DNA from 2 places in the Paraflavitalea devenefica genome. Region 2 is predicted to be linked to the other one. Evidence: riboswitches for the same ligand, from Rfam matches in the RefSeq annotation. Region 2 holds a riboswitch; the other holds the start of a gene.
What was found. Region 2 has a riboswitch for thiamine pyrophosphate ahead of HB364_RS08030 (TonB-dependent receptor). Riboswitches for the same ligand answer to the same signal wherever they lie in the genome.
Positions count from the first base shown of each region.

Region 1 (4,409 bases), 520 kb from region 2:
GACTGATCCTCGCCATAGACATCAATAATGGCCGGACGGTTTATAAAGCCCTTGAATTATCGCCCAAAATAGATGCAGCCGCTATTAAGGAACCTAAAGGCGGTAAAAAGATCACCCAGCAGGAATTCCGGGAAGAGCAGGATAAACTGATGCAGGATATGCAGCGCAATGGTGGCGGCCGGCCCATGATCAGGAGAATGGGCAATTAAAAGAAGATCCGAACGAGACCCGAAGCAGGGCTTAACCCGGTAATTCTTTGGGCCAGTGGTTGGTAATGCTTTTTTCGAGGCCAAATTCCCGGTATTCATCGGGTGAAAGGATGGGCAGCCCATAGATGATGGGATAATCGCGCCCACAATGCTGGCAATACAGCATGCCTTCTATAATGTTGCCTTCCGTATCTTTTAAAAAGGTTTTCAACGTAAGGTCCTGCTTGTCCAGCGGGCAGGCCAGCTTGTTTATGAGTGATGGTTTCATGGTGTTTTTTGTTGTATGTGATGAAGGGCCTGTTTGTAAGAATGTGTTTTTTGCTGCGGGTCTTCTGCATTCATAATACCGGATATGACCGCTACGCCATTCATGCCGGTCCCCTCAAAGAGGCTAAGGTTGTCGGGAGTGATGCCTCCTGCCAGGAAAATGGGCATGTTGGTTAAGGCGCGGGCCGCCTGTACCGTTTCTATTTTCACCAGTTCGCAACTGTTGGCTGTAGCGGAGGGGAACATGGAACAAAAGGAAATATAATCCAGCCGGTTGTCAACAGCCCATTGTACTTTTTGCAGGTCATTACCACAGGTAATACCGCCCCAAAAGGGGCGCTGTACCTGCTGCCTGATAGCATCTATACTGGCCGGTATCTCATCAAAGTGAACGCCGTCGAGGGAAGTGTCGTTCATTAATTGCCAGTCTTCATTCATCAGTACCGGGATATGATAAGGATGTGCGGCACGGCATATCTTTTCTATGAACGCAGTCTTCTGCTGTTCCGGGTGCCAATGATTCCACACCTGGATAATATCAATACCTCCGGCAATGGCCTGTTGTACTGCGGGCAATACCTTCTCCCATCCCTTTGCAGGATCAATAACGAGGTACAGCCCTCCCCGTATAGCTCTTGTATGATTGCGCATGATTTTATTGCCACCCGTCTTTTAGAGCCGTGAAAAATGCCGCCCAGTAGGGGTCAGCGCCGGGATGCAGCAGCTTTGTTTGCCGGCCATCCTGCCGGATGATGATCCCTTTTTCTTTTTCTGTTATGCTACCTGCCACGGTAGCCCTGATGCCTTTCTCCTGCAACCGTTGTACTACCTGGCGGGATGCATCGGGCCGTACAGTGATGATCATGGAACCGGCGCCTACACAAAAAAGCGGGTTAATATGAAAGAGATCACAAATGGCCTGCTGGGTTTCTCCTACCGGCAGTTGATTTACCTCTATCACGGCTCCGCACCCGGCGGCCGTAGCCAGTTCATACAAGGCGCCCAACAGACCGCCTTCTGTAACATCGTGCATGGCAGTAACCTGCTTGTCTGGTCCACTATCCACGGCTGCTAGCCCGGCCTGCAGGGAACTGGTTTTGTAAAACAGCCCACAGGCGGCCTGATAGTGTTCATGGCCGCATTTATTTTTTACGGTTTCCGGAAAACTAAGTGCCAGTATGGAGGTTGCCAGCAGGGCAGCTTCTTCGGTAATGATGATTACATCGCCCGGTTGCGCCTGACTGCTTAATAAAAAGGTATTGGCCGGCGCAATGGCAATCATGGTGCCACCACCCGCCATGGTTGATTGTTGTCCTTCGGCTTTACCGGTATGCCCGCCGGTAATGGCAACCTTAATATCGCTGCAAAACCGGTGTATGTGTTGCCAGTATTCTTCAAACTGCAGGCCGGTGGTTTGTTCCGGCAGGTTGAACACCAGTTGTGCATACATGGGCGCCACACCGGTAGTGGCCATATCATTGGCCATGAGGTGAACCGAAAGCCAGGCAGATTCCCGCAGGCCAAGGCGCAGTATTAAAGAAAGCGGATCGCTGGTTAAGGCCATGTCCATCCCATTGGGCAGGTTGATAACGGCCACATCCACCCCATACTGCGGGCCGGCTGTTACTTCCTGCCGGTCTGCGCCGCAAAACGGGTAGATGGTATTCCTGAAGAAAGCATCCTGTATTTTTCCGCTGCCGGTAAAACTGCTCATAACTGGTCGTTGAATTTTACGTGCAGGCCAAAGAAATCGCCATAAGGCAGGCTCCATTGCTGGGCAGGGAACCATTTGGGCAGGCCGGTACAGGTCCATTCTATGCTGTAATCCCTGCCTTCCAATGCCTGGTGGATAAGGCTGATCAGCTTTGCAGGCGTATAGAAGGTGGCAGTCACATAGAAAGGATTTTTGCCAAACAACTGCTGTACCCTTCTCCGCAATACTTTGGGCGAGTTGCGGTTCATCATGCCAAAAACAATTCCATAGCGGCCTACGCGGGCAGCTTCCCGGATCACCTGTACAGGATCGCGGTAGTATTCAAACGTAGTGATAAAAGCAAGTGCATCGAAAGTGTGGTCTTTGAAGGGCATATAATGAGAATCGGCCAGCACCAGGTCGCCCTGAAACAAATGCACGCCCTGGCCCAGCATAAAGGGAGAAATATCGCCTCCGGTAGCCTCAATGCCGATGGTATGCCACCAGCGGGTAAAGCGGGTAGTGCCGCATCCAAATTCCAGGAGGGTTTTTACCCGGCTGTCTTTTTTAATAAGTCCGCCCACCACTTTTTTCTGCCATACTTCGGCACGCTTGTAACGCCCCTCGTACCATTGCTCGTAAGTATCTGTATGTTCCCGGTTGAAAAACCATTCCTTCCGGCCCTGCCAGTTGGTGAGGTTATTGGTAAGTTGTTGTATTTCCATGTCGTAATATTTTAAAAAAACAAAAGCCACATTTCCCGCGCAGGAAATGTGGCTCACTTATATTTTAATAAAATATTCGCCGGGCCCATTTGCATTTCCTCCGCTGGCATTAACCAGATCAGGTTCCCGGGTATAATCTCAGTCCCGCAGTGTGGCTGCGGGACACCCCGATGCAATAAGTATTTCAAAAATATTACTGTTTGGCTAGATGGCAAAAAATAAGGCCCACCCATGGAGCGGAAGACTGCTCATTTTTTAGTGAGCGCTATCTCATGATCCGTATGGGGCCACCTCCTCCTCCAGCAGGACCCAGGCCCATTTTGCTGAGGCTGTAAGTGAAGCTGAGCATGAAATAACGTTGTAAGGTTTTAATGCGGCTGTCCTCAATATAGCTCTGGTTACTGCTGCGGCTCACGTTTACATTTTCATTGAGCAGGTCGAAAGCAGACAGTTTCAGTTCACCGCGGTTATACCGCAGGAATTGTTTGCTGATGGAAGCATTCCATAAGGGCACCCGCAGGTTAAAGCCATCCGTCAGCCTGTTGTTGATAGTATAGGTAAATTCAGTGCTAAAGTAAAAGCTCGCCGGCAACTGCCAGTTTACATCAGCGCCATAATTCTGGGAGAAGTATTCTGCATCCATATTTGTTTGCAGGGAATATTTGCTCTTGTTGTAATTGATCCCTGCATTGATCGAAACATCAAATTTATCGGTGGGGCTCATATCAAGACGTAATACAGGCCCCAGGGTAAGGGTTTTGATGGTATTGCCTACACTATTGACAAATTGCTTGTTCTTGTCATAGCCAAGGTTGGAGGCAATGTTGACGGTTCCCTTCAGGAAACGCACCGGCAGCCCCACGCTTACAGAACCTGAGATATTGTACACACCATCTACATTCACCGGGCGGGAACGTTTAACCCCCAACGCATTGATGGTATCATAATTAACGATCTTGTTGTTGGTATGCCGTATGTTGAAGAAAGCAAACAGGTTTTTGTTCTTAAAAGGATTTACCGACATGAAGTTGATGGTGGCCATATGGGTGTATTCCTGTTGCAGATCGGGATTACCATCCCTGATGTTGAGCGGGTTGCTGATATCGGGCACCGGCGACAACTGTGTCATGGATGGCTGATTGGTAGAAGCATTGTAGTTGATCTGCAGATTTTTGAATCGGGTGAAATTATACTGGAAGCGGGCCGTGGGCAGAATATTGTAAAAGGTTTGACTAATGAGGCTATCCTTGGTGCCGGCAATGATGGTGCCTTCCAGGTTGGCCTTTTGCCAGTTGGCCCCTACTGCAAAGTTCCATTTTTTGAACTGGCTGCGCCACCTGATCCCGGCATTGGTATAGCCGTAGGTATTCTCATAATTATTGGTAAGCTCCTCATTGACTTCATCATATTTTCCGTTTACTTTATTATAATCCCAGGTGGTCTTCTCCGAAGTACTTTTGCTGAGGCTATTGCTCACGCTGAATTCCAGCAGCGAGTTTTTAACCACAGGCTCTG
Region 1 is NZ_JAARML010000001.1:1,433,996-1,438,404, reverse strand. It holds gene HB364_RS05855 (GLPGLI family protein) at 1-209, shown strand, start outside; gene HB364_RS05850 (Trm112 family protein) at 241-477, opposite strand; gene HB364_RS05845 (thiamine phosphate synthase) at 474-1,127, opposite strand; gene HB364_RS05840 (AIR synthase family protein) at 1,132-2,190, opposite strand; gene HB364_RS05835 (class I SAM-dependent methyltransferase) at 2,187-2,894, opposite strand; TPP riboswitch at 2,973-3,074, opposite strand; gene HB364_RS05830 (outer membrane beta-barrel family protein) at 3,160-4,409, opposite strand, start outside.
Region 1: another riboswitch for thiamine pyrophosphate. It lies ahead of HB364_RS05835 (class I SAM-dependent methyltransferase); the one in region 2 lies ahead of HB364_RS08030 (TonB-dependent receptor).

Region 2 (4,409 bases):
CATAAGTTTTGGACCTGAAGAAATTAAAGACGGCTTCCTTCTGCGTGGCATCAACTGTATCTAATTTGTTGATCGCTATAATAGCTGGTGCTTTGAGTCGTATGGATTCAAAGAGACTGTTCACTTCTTCCATGCTCTCTCTTACATCCAACAACAGTACTGCCACATCGGTATCCTCCTGGGCCTGTTGTACCGCCTGCATCATTTTCTCCTGCAGTTTGTACTTAGGTTCAATAATGCCAGGCGTGTCGGAAAAAATGATCTGGTATTCAGGTGTGGTTAAAATGCCTTTAATGCGGTGGCGGGTAGTTTGCACCTTAGGTGATACAATAGCCAACTTTTCGCCCATTAAGGCGTTCAACAGTGTGCTTTTACCCGCATTGGGGCGACCAAATATGCTTACAAACCCTGATTTCATAAAGAATGCAAAGGTAATGAAAGGTAGCCGTGGTATAAAGTGAGTAAACGAGGAGACTCAATTGTTGTGCCCGGCCAATAAAAAAGGGACCAGCGTTTTGCTAATCCCTGATTCTCAGTAGTTGCGAAGGGAGGGATCGAACCTCCGACCTTCGGGTTATGAGCCCGACGAGCTACCGCTGCTCTACTTCGCGATGTGGGTTGCAAATGTACGCTTTTTCAGGTTCCTGCCAAAATTGATTTAGTTTTTTTACAAATCATATTTTCAGGGTTATGAATAAGATATCATATATAAATAAAAAAGCGTCAGGTAAAAAACCTAACGCTTATGTACCCTAATAGGTGAAAAACCAAAAAGGTCAGTTATCCTCTTTTGGAAACATTACTGGCGCCGCTGCTCCTCAGGTCACGGATAACGCCATCTCCTTTATAATGTATACCGCTGGCGCCGGAAGCGCGGGCATTTAATTCTTTATTTACCGTAACCTTGATATCCGAGGCACCACTGGCTTCTGCACTACAGTTATCGGCCTGGAGATCATATCCCTTAAAATCACTGGCGCCATTGGCATCTACTTTCAATACTGTCACCTTTCCTTCAATCGAAGCATCAGAGGCGCCGCTCAGGTTTACATCCAGCGAATTGGCTTCCACCTTGCCTTTAAAATCACTGGCGCCTCCCATGGAAATAGCCAGTTCATTGGCTTTAATAGTGCCGGTCACCATCACATCACTGGCGCCGGTGGCGGTAAGCCTGTCGAGCGTTTTGAAGGAAACATACACCTTCAGTTTCTTATTGCCCTTCCACCATTTTCCATCATCATCATACGAGATCTTCAACACGCCATCTTCCACCACTGTTTTAATACGGTCCCGGAATTCGGGTTTAATAGCGCTTACTGCCAGGGCCTCTTCATCCGACTGGGAAAGATACAGGTCAATGGCATTGCTTACCCTGATGGCATGGAAACTGCCGATACTGCGGGGTTGTGCATTTTCATCATTGATCACCTGCTTTTGCGCCATCATGGCCAATGGCAGCAGCATCAGTAAAAAAACGCCTATATTTTTCATGTTGCTCGTTTATTCAATGTTATGCCAGCACAAGTTATCCTTTTTTTGACACTGAGCCGCCGCTGCTGGTTTTAACGTTGCGGATCACTCCGGAGCCTTTATAAGAAATATAGCCGCCACTGCTGGCTTCGGCCGACATTTCTTTGTTCATAGTGACCTGTGCACCAGCGCCGCTGCTCACATCTACATCACAGTTTTGAACACTGAGTTCATACCCCTGGAAAACACTACCACTGCTGCCATCTATTTTCAAAGAACTGGCATTACCTGAAATTTTAACGACCGATCCACTGCTCTGGTCTATATCCAGGGTAGTATAATCTACCGCTCCTTTGAAAACAGCGCCGCTGGAAGCGTCCAGGTCCAGTTTACTTCCTTTGATCCCTCCTTCAACGCTTACACTGGCGCCGGAATTAATATCCAGTCCGTCTAGATCATCCACTGATACATAAGCGACAGGATTTTTACCCCTTGTACCACCATTTTTCCAGAACTTCAGGGTTTCCTGCTCATAATAGATCTTTAGTACACCATCTTCTACTTTGGTAACGATCTTGTCGCGATACTCTTCTTTGGAAGCGCTCACCGCTACCGCTTCAGAGCTGCCCTGACTTAAATATACTTTGATACCGTTTGATACCCGGATGGCGTGAAAGCCTGATACTTTCCTCTCCTGGGCCAGGGGATCATTAACCTGCTTTTGGGCTACCAGCACCAGGGAAAAAAGAATGCCTGCAACGAATAATCCGATCTTTTTCATAATTAGCATTTTAAGAAATAGACTACGTTAATTGTTGAATGTTGCATCCGGCCTGCAGGCCGGTGCATAAGTATACTGTATATAAAGTGTGACGGCCGGAGGCTCCTGAATGTTACAATTCTTTTAAAAAAGTTTTTTTGACTGTATCTTTGCGTTCTCTTTGGCCAAAGAGATTTTTTCAGATTCCCGGGGTGCTTTTCCCAATCTGCCTGCAAAGGCTGTGAAAGGCTGAGATTATACCCGTAGAACCTGACCAGGGTAATGCCTGCGCAGGGAAGGTAGCTCCTCTTTATTGTCTACACTTCGCTTTCGCAGCATTTTCTCTTAAATCATTTTTTCACTAAAAATCTTCATGCAAGATGAAAAAAATGTTTTTGGGGATTTGCTACTTATTGATTTCCCATGGGTTATCGGCTCAGCAGATTGCGGGCCAGGTAACCGACGAATCTACCGGCAGCCCCGTAGCATCGGCTACCGTAGAACTATCCAACATCGCCACCCTTACCACCAACGAGGCAGGGCGGTTTGTTTTTTCAAAGGTTAAACAGGGACATTACACGCTGCGTATTACCAGTATTGGATACCAGGCTGTGGAAACCACTGTTTCGCCCGACAATGCCGAGCGGGCTATCAAGCTCACCCGGCTCAACCTCTTTATGCAGCCCGTGGAAGTACGCGCCATCCGGGCCGGGGAAAAAGCCCCCTTTGCAAAAACCGATCTCTCCAAAAAGGATATTGAAAAACTGAATACCGGACAGGACCTCCCTTTCCTGCTGAATCAAACTCCCTCTGTAGTAGTGAGTTCAGATGCCGGGAACGGCGTAGGCTATACCGGTATCCGTATTCGTGGTACAGATGGCGCACGCATCAATGTTACCCTGAATGGCATCCCCTACAACGATGCAGAGTCGCAGGGGAGCTTTTTTGTAGACCTGCCCGACTTTACTTCTTCTGTAAACAATATACAGGTACAGCGTGGGGTAGGCACCTCTTCCAATGGGGCCGGTGCTTTCGGGGCCACTATTAATTTAAGCACCAATGAAGCTAATACCACAGCTTACGGTGAGATCAACAACAGCTATGGCTCATTCAATACCTGGAAGCATACCGTGAAAGCAGGAAGTGGATTGATCAATGATCATTTTACCATTGATGCCCGCTTGTCAAAGATCGGTAGTGATGGTTTTGTTGACCGCGGCTCCAGCGACCTTCGTTCATTCTACCTCAGCGGCGCTTACCTGGGGGCAAAAACATCCGTCCGGTTCAATATTATTTCGGGCAAGGAGAAAACATACCAGTCATGGAATGGTGTGCCGGAAGCCAAACTGAGTAATAACAAAGACGCACTGCTGCAACATTATTACAACAACCTTGGTACCTTATACCGCACACAACAGGACTCTATTAACCTGTTCTCTTCCGATCCACGTAAGTACAATTATTTTACTTACGCCAATCAAACCGACAATTATCAGCAGGACCATTACCAGTTATTCCTCAACCACCAGTTTTCTTCCAGGCTGACTGCCAATGCCGCTTTCTTCCTTTCCAAAGGAAAGGGATACTATGAAGAATATAAACCCGGAGAGGCCTATGCTGATTATGGACTGCCCGATTTTGAAGCTGGCGGCAATACCTATACCTCCACTGATCTGATCAGGCGGCTGTGGCTGGACAATGATTACTACGGGGTGGTATATTCTCTGCAGTACAAGGGTGTAACTGATCAGTTTACTGTTGGCGGTGGCTGGAACCGGTATGATGGCCACCACTTTGGCGAGATCATCTGGGCACAGGCGGGTATTCCCAACAATTACCGCTGGTACAACCTGGAGGCCTATAAAACAGACGTAAGCGCTTATGCCAAGTATCAGTATAAGCTCTCCACCAACTGGGAGGTGTTTGCTGATCTTCAGTATCGCCGTGTATTGTATAATATTGGCGGTTTCCGCAAAAATCCTACGCTCATGGTGCGTAATACCTTTGATTTCTTCAATCCCAAGGCAGGGATTACTTATACCGATGGCAGTTTCATGGCCTACCTGTCGTATGCACAAGGTAATAAAGAGCCCAACCGGGATGATTTTGAAGCCGGTCTTACGCAGCAGCCCAAACCCGAGAAACTGCATGACTTTGAAGCAGGCGTTTCGGAAAAAGG
Region 2 is NZ_JAARML010000001.1:1,955,758-1,960,166, forward strand. It holds gene era (GTPase Era) at 1-418, opposite strand, end outside; tRNA gene HB364_RS08015 (tRNA-Met) at 540-611, opposite strand; gene HB364_RS08020 (head GIN domain-containing protein) at 781-1,491, opposite strand; gene HB364_RS08025 (head GIN domain-containing protein) at 1,526-2,251, opposite strand; TPP riboswitch at 2,429-2,545, shown strand; gene HB364_RS08030 (TonB-dependent receptor) at 2,611-4,409, shown strand, end outside.